Regions from separate parts of the Kocuria sp. CPCC 204721 genome, predicted to be linked through region 4. Evidence: riboswitches for the same ligand, from Rfam matches in the RefSeq annotation. Region 4 holds a riboswitch; each other region holds the start of a gene.
The links. Region 4 has a riboswitch for cyclic di-AMP ahead of RF637_RS13395 (C40 family peptidase). Riboswitches for the same ligand answer to the same signal wherever they lie in the genome.
Positions count from the first base shown of each region.

Region 1 (2,179 bases), on a different contig from region 4:
CCTGGACATGGCGCACGTCCACGAGGAGGCCTGCCGCTGGGAACACGTGATGAGTGAGCGCGTGGAACAGCGGCTCGTGAACCTCCTGGGGGATCCCGAGAACTCCCCGTACGGCACGCCCATCCCGGGGCGGGGCGAGCACAACGGCACCGGTGCCGCGGCCGAGGTCTTCGACGGCCTCACCCTGCTCGAGGTCGCCGGAGCCCAGGACTCCACGGAGTACGTAGTCCGGCTGCTGCCGGAAGTGGTGCAGGCGGATCAGGAACTCATCGAGATGCTCAGCTCCGCGGGCATCCTCACGGGCTCCAGGGTCACGGCCGAGATCAACCCCGGGAACGAGAATCGGGTCGTGGTGACCCGGGTCGATTCGGGAGTGTCCCTGGACCTGGACTCCGCCACCGCGCGCGCCATTCGGGTGGCCGCCGCCGAGGCCTGATCGCCGCTGCGTCTCTTCGCGGTTGCTTCCAGTGACGTCGGAACGCGACGCGCCGTGATCTTCGAGAAGTTGACCGTGACCTTTCGACTGTGGGGACAATCACGGGTGATCGGTGCGGTTTCGACCTTCGCTCACTGGGTGAGCCCTGTATCACCGCAGGTCAGGAGCCTTTTTCGTGGTGTGGGCTTTCGAGCGGGCGGGCGTGTTGAGGCGGCCGATTGATATCGACGGTCGTGGTAATCCACGGTGATTCATAACGACCGATGCCCGATGCGTGACCGGCTGTAATCAAAACGTGACATTTTCGTTATCCATCCTGTACAGTCATGCCCGTGCCGATCACTGGTCGGATCGCCACTCCCGAGCGTTCGCCGAGTTCTGCCATGCGCTCCGGGACCCGTACACAGAACATCCGCATGGCAGAAGCGGGGGAACCACTTCCGGACTCGTTGCATCAGACGGGTCCTTGGGGTCAAGCCAGCACGGCACCTAGGTGCGTGCGGCCGGATGTCTCCCATCCGAACCCGACAGCTCACCTCGTAGGCGCAGGGAGGAACACATATGTCTTTCATGAAGCAGAACTCTGCCCGGCACCGCGCCGAGACGAAGTCGCACCTCGTGCGTAACACCACTATCGGTACGGTCGTCGCTGGTGCCGCCGTGGTCGGCCTCGCGGCCCCCGCGCAGGCCTCGAGCGGTCTCGTCGATCTGGGCTCCACGGCTTCCTATGGCTACCAGGCGTCCACCTCCTCGGTGCAGGCCTACAACGCGTCGTACACCATGCAGACCACCAACACCGTGGGCTCCGCCGCCAGCGTGAGCACCCAGTCGAACCACTCCACGGGTGGTCTGGTGGGCACCGCCTACCAGGGCATCGGCGGCGCGTACGTCTGGGGCGGCGTTGGCTTCAAGGCCTGGGACTGCTCCGGCTTCACCCAGTGGGTCTACGCCCAGAACGGCATCAACCTGCCCCGCACCACCTGGGCCCAGTTCGCCGCTGGCACCCCCACCTCCAACCCGCAGCCCGGCGATCTGGTCTCCCAGAACGGCGGCTCCCACGTGGGGATCTACATCGGCAACGGCCAGATGATCTCCGCTCTCAATCCCTCGCAGGGCACTCAGGTTCACTCCGTGAATGCCATGCAGCTGGATGGTTACTACACCTTCCGGTGACCCGGTGACACCGCGCCCGAGCATGATGCGCGGTCCACACCGAGCCACATTGCGGCCGGGTGTGCTGGCCGGGTCCCCGGACCTCGGTCGGCACACCGCGCCGGAACCACCTGAAAACCGAACGTAATCTCCCGCCCAAATCCGTGCACCGCTGCTGCGTCCTGACGGATGTGCCGGTCACCGCACACCTCCGTGCCCTGGGTGGACACGAACGTGTTAGGAAACCACACGAATGTCGAACGAAACCGCTCCTCACGCCGCCAAGGGCCTCTTCGCGGGCAAGGCCCGTACCGTCGCCGCCGTCGCGGCCTTCTCAGGTCTGGCCCTCGCGACCACCGTGTCCGTGCAGGCCACGCAGAATGCCTCCGAGCAGGCCCCCGCCGCCGCTGTGTCCGAGGCCCCCGCCTCCGACAACACCGTCTCCGCGGAACCTGCCGCCAAGGCCGACAAGGCCCAGGAGAACGCTGCCAAGGAGCAGAAGGCCGCGAAGACCGAGAAGGCGCAGCCCGCCGCTCAGGCTCCCGCTCAGCCCTCCGTGGTCCAGGCCGCTCCCGTGGCCGACGTGACCCC
Region 1 covers NZ_JAVKPO010000005.1:45,764-47,942, forward strand. Annotated here, with positions in the region: gene RF637_RS06600 (metal-dependent transcriptional regulator) at 1-436, shown strand, start outside; cyclic di-AMP (ydaO/yuaA leader) riboswitch at 796-994, shown strand; gene RF637_RS06605 (C40 family peptidase) at 998-1,609, shown strand; gene RF637_RS06610 (NlpC/P60 family protein) at 1,842-2,179, shown strand, end outside.
Region 1: it holds a riboswitch for cyclic di-AMP, as region 4 does, so the genes downstream of both, RF637_RS06605 (C40 family peptidase) here and RF637_RS13395 (C40 family peptidase) in region 4, are expected to answer to the same signal.

Region 2 (2,179 bases), on a different contig from region 4:
CTGGGCCGCTGCTTCCAGCTGCTGGATCTCCTCGGTCTGGGCCTCGATGATCTTCTCCGCCAGGTCACGGATCTCGGGACGCTCGGACTTCTGCAGGGCCAGCTCGGCCATGTCGGTGGCACCCTGGTGGTGGGGGACCATCATCACGGCGAAATGGCGGTCGTGGTTCATGTGCCGCTCAGCGCCCGTCTGTGCGGAGGCGGAGGAGGGCTGGTGCGTCGGGGACGCGACCGCCGCGGTCGCCCCGGCACCGCTGAGGGCCAGCGCCAGGGCCGTCCCGGCGGCCAGGTGCTTGATCGTCGACGTCATGACGAACCTCTCCTTCGCAGCAGCCCGTGCTGGGCCTGCACATCGTGGTGTTTGCTCTGCTCAGCCTCGGGTCGAGGCGGGCCGATCCGTCCACGGTAGCCCCGCCGTGGTTGCTTTCTCCGGGCTGGGAGGGCTGGGCGGTAGATCTTCACTGAACCTTCAAGAGCGGGCCCATCAGGGGGCCGAATCGGGGTGTTCCCCGGCGGTGGCCTGATGCAGGCATCTCAGGTTCTGACCGACCGATCCTGGATGCTGATCAGGTGGGGGGCACACTCGCCGCCCGCCACGAGCGGCATTCGTGGCGGGCGGCGTGTTGGCTCAGCGAAAAGTGACGTAGCCGACCGTCGGCATGGCATTCACGCTGTGCACGAAGGTGCCCTGGGTGGGGTTCAGCGCGGAGATCATCTTGCCGCCACCGAGGTAGATCCCGATGTGGGCCCCGCCGTTCTGGACGACGAGGTCGCCGGGCTGCGGGTCGGTGGTCGGGGTGCCGGCCGCCCACTGCTGCTGGCTGGTGCGGGGGAGGTCGATGCCCTGCTGGGCGTAGACCCACTGGGTGAAACCGGAGCAGTCCCAGGCGCCGAAGTCCGTGCCGCCCCAGACGTAGCCGGTACCGACGCCCTGCATCGCGGTGCCGACAAGGCCGCCGGCCGCAGCGGAGGTGGCGGAGATCTCGGAAATGTCCGAGGACTGGGGGGACAGACTCGAGGTGGCCGCCCCAGCGGCCGGCAGGCTCGCCGCCTGCACGGTGACGGGGGCCTGGGAAGCGGCCGGGGCCGGGGAGGTCGCGGGGGTCGAGTATGCGGTGCCGGACGTGGCGGGGGCTTCGGCATAGGCCTGAGCGGGGGCGACGGAGCCGATCACCGCCGCGCCGACAGCGGCGGCCAGGGTCGTGGTGCGCACCAGGTGCGAGGGGGTCTGGGCGCGGTGGCGGGCAGAGCTACGCGTGAAGAAAGCCATGAATAGGGGTCCTCCTTTTGCCTACGAGGTGAGCTGTCGGGTTCGGGTGGGAGGCACCCGGCCGCCGAGCCTGCAGCTCCGGCGGCTTCACCCCAAGGTCCGGGTGCGGACCGGGTATGGTTCCCCCGCTTCTGCCAAGTCATTTCTGTGATGGGGTCCCCGGCTGCCGGCAGAATTCGGCGAAGCACCCGGGGAAGCCGATGAGATCAGCCAACGGCACGCAGAGGACACTAGCGCCTAGATAACGAAAAGGTCACATTCCCTGTGGTGCCGGGAAAAGGCTTGCGCCGGCCTCGCGCGGTCGTCGGCAAACCGGCCGGTAGCCCACCACGCCTGGGGCACATTCGTTCCGGCGGGGTGGCGCCGCTAGCTGTCTTTCCTCCCCGTGCCACCACTCATCGGGACCGACCCGGGGAGGCTCTGACCTGCGGTATCGCGCCGATGAGTGCGGTGGGAGCTCGGATCCGCTGCCCTCACTACCCGTGGAATCCTTCGGCCTGCGCGCGGTGCGGGGGGAGGTGAACCCCCCGGGGGAGCTTCAGCGTCCCTCAAGGGTGTTCTCGGATTTTTTACGAAACCGCCCAGCATTTCCTGGGGGAGTGAGCTGTTTCCTTCATGAAATCTTCATATCCCAGGGTGTCGACCAGGTGAGAAGAGCTGCTTTCTTCACGAGATCTTCAAATTCCTCCGGGTCCATGTATCGGACCGGTGGATCAATGGCCCGGGTGAGGGGAGCGAATAACCAGGTTCTTCGCTGTCGTTGGTGAGGCCAGATTCGTCAGCGGCGGAGCCACTGGGCTGCCGGCTGCCACGTGGCTGGGTCGATCAGTATTCCGGGGCCGATTGGGGACGCCGGGCGGTGCCGTCACCGCTGCCTCGATCGTGGTCACGGGCTGTTGATCCGCGATCC
Region 2 covers NZ_JAVKPO010000021.1:16,284-18,462, reverse strand. Annotated here, with positions in the region: gene RF637_RS12960 (DUF305 domain-containing protein) at 1-309, opposite strand, end outside; gene RF637_RS12955 (C40 family peptidase) at 628-1,269, opposite strand; cyclic di-AMP (ydaO/yuaA leader) riboswitch at 1,276-1,461, opposite strand.
Region 2: it holds a riboswitch for cyclic di-AMP, as region 4 does, so the genes downstream of both, RF637_RS12955 (C40 family peptidase) here and RF637_RS13395 (C40 family peptidase) in region 4, are expected to answer to the same signal.

Region 3 (2,179 bases), on a different contig from region 4:
ATGGTCCCCTGGGCGACCCAAGGCTTCCCCGTCACCGAGAACGTGCTGGAAATCGGCGGGGGCAGCGGGGCGATGGCCGAAGCGATCGTCCAAGCCAACCCTTGGGTGCGGCTCACTACGACCAACGCCGACCCGGTGATGGTTGAGGTTGCGCAGCAATGCCTTGTCAGATTCCCCCATGCTGAGGCCTGTCAGGCCGACGCCACCCGCCTGCCCTTCGAGGACGAGTCATTTGACACGGTTGTGAGCTTCCTGATGCTCCACCACGTCATCGAGTGGGAACACGCGGTGGTCGAGGGGTCCCGGGTTTTGCGGCCGGGCGGGGCATTGGTGGGATACGACCTGCTTGCCTCACGGATGGCCTCCTTGGTGCACCGGGCCGATCGCTCTCCCCACCGACTCATCGACCCCGGAGCCTTCAAACCAGTTCTCGACCAGGTCGGCCTGGAGCTCCTCGCCCTCCGGTTGTCCTTCGGTGGGCGGATTCTACGCTTTGTTGCCCAGAAGCCAGCTACGCGGTGACCTGCGTTGGCAACCAGGCCTGGACTGCGGGATGAGATCCCGTGCTGTGGGGGCCCTGTCGTTGACAGGGCCCCCACAGCACGGGGGCGGCTTCTCCGGGAGCCCCTGGGTGGATGCCCAAGGCATCCAGTGGTGTGGGTCAGCGGAAGGTGACGTAGCCGACCACGGGCATGGCGTTGACGTCGTGGACGAAGGTGCCCTGGGTCGGATTCAGCGCGGAGATCATCTTGCCGCCGCCCAGGTAGACCCCGATGTGGCCGCCACCGTTCTGGACGACAAGGTCACCGGGCTGGGGGTTGGCGGTCGGGGTACCAGCCGCCCACTGGGCCTGGCTGGTGCGGGGGATCTCGATGCCGTTCTGGGCGTAGACCCACTGGGTGAACCCGGAGCAGTCCCAGGCGCCGAAGGCGGTACCACCCCAGACGTAACCACCGCCCACACCCTGCATGGCGGTGCCCACGAGCCCGCTCCCGGAAGTGGAGACAGCAGTAGTGTCGGTGGACTGGACGGAAACATCCGAGGCCGAGGCCATCTGCGGCGTCGAGGCCGCCTGCGCCCCAGGGGCCGGGGTGGCTGCCGGGACGATCGGGGCCGCGGCGGGGGACGAGGCCAGGGTCGCCACCACGGGGGCGGGGGTGGAGGAGGCGGTGTTCGAGGGGGTCGGTAGCTCGGCGTAGGCCTGGGCGGGTGCCACCGAGCCAAGCACCGTCGCACCAGCGGCGGCTGCGAGAGTGGTGCGGCGAACGAGGCGGGACGGGGTCTGGGCGCGGTGGCGAGCAGTACGGCGCTGGAACATGGGCATGAGTGGATTCCTCCCTTTGCCTGCGAGGTGAGCTGTCGGATGCGGGTGGGAGACACCCGGCCGGGCGGACGCGCGCGTCCGGCCGGCTTAACCCCCAGGCCCCAAGGGCGGGACCGTGTATGGTTCCCCCGCTTCTGCCAAGCGATGTCTTTTCAGCGGACCCCGGGCACCGGCAGAATTCGGCGATGTACCCGGGGATGCCAACCGGATCGGCGATCGGCACGCAGAGGACAGTAGCGAACAGATAACGGAAAAGTCACGTTACGGTTACGGCCGCTCCTCCCCCCTTGTTTCACCGCCGAGCGGGACGGAGAGACGCTCGGGAGTGACCGCCGAGGCGGCGGCCGCCTTCTACTCGCGCCCCAGCACATTGCTGCCGAAGAGGTGCATATCTGACGGCGACTAGCGGATTTACGCGGTGTGCGCCCAGGCCCTCCTGTACCTGCGGCTCCGTCAGAGGGGTGCAAGAGCGCAGCTGCCAGCCCCTGCCGCCTCACAGGGATTGGTAAGAAAAGGATAGGAAATCATCCAGGCTATTTTCAGGAAGTCGTTCTCTTCCGGCGGCGCGAGAGAGATTTCTTCATGAGATCTTCATGGTTCCTATGCATCTTTCACAAAAGGAAATGGATGCGTGGCGTGGCGCGCGCCTCGCTCTCGGGATTTCTTCACGGAATCTTCAAGGAGTAAGTGCTTCATCCGGCCAGATCCGCAGTTTGCTGTCGGTTGTATGGCGGATTGGCTCCGGCCGGTTCGTCTCCTCGGCCGAACCGACGAAGGAGCAAGCCATGACTCATCATGTGACGTCGATGCTGGAGACCTACCCGAAGGACCTGGGCGGGGTGGACGAGGAGAAGC
Region 3 covers NZ_JAVKPO010000003.1:258,246-260,424, forward strand. Annotated here, with positions in the region: gene RF637_RS05205 (class I SAM-dependent methyltransferase) at 1-522, shown strand; gene RF637_RS05210 (C40 family peptidase) at 662-1,324, opposite strand; cyclic di-AMP (ydaO/yuaA leader) riboswitch at 1,330-1,519, opposite strand; gene RF637_RS05215 (four-helix bundle copper-binding protein) at 2,110-2,179, shown strand, end outside.
Region 3: it holds a riboswitch for cyclic di-AMP, as region 4 does, so the genes downstream of both, RF637_RS05210 (C40 family peptidase) here and RF637_RS13395 (C40 family peptidase) in region 4, are expected to answer to the same signal.

Region 4 (2,179 bases):
TTCTGCGGTGGCCGATTCCAAGCAGACCCTGCTGTGCACCTACCTCTCCGCCGTGCTGCTGGTAGGCCTGGTGCTCAACAGCACCCTGGGCTGGTCCTGGGCCGACCCGCTGGCTGCGCTGGTGATCGCCGCCGTGGCGGTCAAGGAGGGGCTGGAGGCCTGGCGCGGAGACGCCTGCTGCACTCCCGTTGCGGTCCTCACCGCCGAGGACGGTGCACACTGCGGTGGATGCGGTCCCAACTGCGCCCACTGAGCACGGTCGGCACGCGTCGGCGCCCCGAGACGAGGACGCCGGGGCGCACGGCTTCTCAGGAACCGAGGTAGACGGAGATCGCGGCGAACAGCGCAACTCCGCCGGTGAGCAGGATCGGTCCCGGCACGCTGGTGTCGCCTTCGTGGGCTTGGTCGGGCATCTCCTCGACCACAACGCTGGCTAACGTTCCGCCAGTCAGTGCGAGCATGGACAGAGCCCAAATTTCCGGGGCTTGATGCAGCGCGAAATATCCCAGGATGGCCGCGGGCTTCGCTCTCGATCCACCCGCCGCGCCTTTTGAAGTGGCTCCTGTCCCCACCGCTGTGTGGGCGACGACTCCCCGCGCAGCGTCCACGCACCAACAAGCCACCTCACTCAAAGCGCAGAGCGCCCCGCCTTTCTCGGGAAATTAACAGGAAAAAGCCGACAACAATTCAGGTCTTCATCAAGCCTTGACCACTTCTTTACGATCTCTATACATTCCCGAATCGGATTGTGATTGTTTCGTAATCTCCTTGTACTCTTCAGTGCGTGCCGACCACTGATCCTGTCGGCGCCCTCGTGGCACATCGCCGAGTTCTGCCGGTGCTCGGGGTTCCTGAAGAGAAATCGCTTGGCAGAAGCGGGGGAACCATTACCGGTCCCGGTGTACCGGGGCCTTGGGGTTAAGTCTCAGAGCGCGTGCGTTCTGCGGCCGGGTGTCTCCCACCCGCATCCGACAGCTCACCTCGTAGGCAAAGGGAGGAACTCCACCATGTCGCTTTTCAAGCAGCACACTGCCCGTCACCGCGCCCAGACCTCCTCGCGCGCCGTGCGTACCACCACCGTCGTCGCCGCCGCCGGCGCAGCGCTGGTGGGCTCCATCGCTCCGGCCCAGGCCTACGCCGAGATCCCCGCCGCCTCCGGGTCCTCCTATGCGGCTCCGGCCTCGGCGATGGCCGATCTGGCCTCCTACACCACCCCGGCCCCGGTCGCCGCGCAGCCCGCCGCCCCCGTCGACCAAGCCCCGGCCCCGCAGCAGAGCGCCGCCACCTCGAGCGTGAGCCCGCAGTCCACCGCCATCACCGAGATCGCCCCGGCCGCCGGCGGCATCGTGGGCACGGCCATGCAGGGCGTGGGCACCGGCTACGTCTGGGGCGGGACCTCCTTCGGGGCCTGGGACTGCTCCGGATTCACCGGCTGGGTCTACGCCCAGAACGGCATCGACATCCCCCGCACCAGCTTCCAGCAGATCGCCGCCGCCACCCCGACGTCCAACCCGCAGCCTGGTGACCTGGTGTCCCAGAACGGCGGCAACCACATCGGCATCTACATCGGTGGCGGCAAGATGGTCTCGGCGCTGAACCCGACCCAGGGCACCTTCGTCCACTCCGTCAACGCCATGCCCGTCGACGGGTACTACACCTACCGGTGAGTCTCGCCGATGTGGTGAAGGCCGGCCGGTGGGCTCATCCGTCAGGTGCGGAGTGCCCCGCCAGGATCATCGTCGATGGACCGCATGGGTGCACTCGGATGGACCGCATGGGTGCACTCCGCAGCTGTAGCCGCAGACTCGAACGATTGCCACGATCCTGTCGATGTGCACACGCCAGCGAATCGGCACACGGGGAGCAGTCCTGCGGAGAGGATCGGAGAGTGCTCATGGCCTTGCCCTGTCTTCCGCTGGACGCGGGCAGTGCTTATCCTGCTCCGCCTCGGCATTGGAGCGAGAGCCCTTAGGGTGCAGCGATGGCTCGGGGGACGGGGATGCCGCAGTGGCGGACGGCACCCCCGTCCGCCCTCACCGTATGAATACGAGCTGGACATTGCCCGATCATCAAGGGAAGCCCCTCATCTCCTTTGATACAGATTCTGCTGTACGGTTATTGGATGAGGATCTTGTCCCCGGTCGCGGCGATGTCCCGTTTCGGCAAAGCACTGGCCGAT
Region 4 covers NZ_JAVKPO010000026.1:6,498-8,676, forward strand. Annotated here, with positions in the region: gene RF637_RS13385 (cation transporter) at 1-253, shown strand, start outside; gene RF637_RS13390 (hypothetical protein) at 309-461, opposite strand; cyclic di-AMP (ydaO/yuaA leader) riboswitch at 814-1,002, shown strand; gene RF637_RS13395 (C40 family peptidase) at 1,008-1,667, shown strand; gene RF637_RS13400 (helix-turn-helix transcriptional regulator) at 2,123-2,179, shown strand, end outside.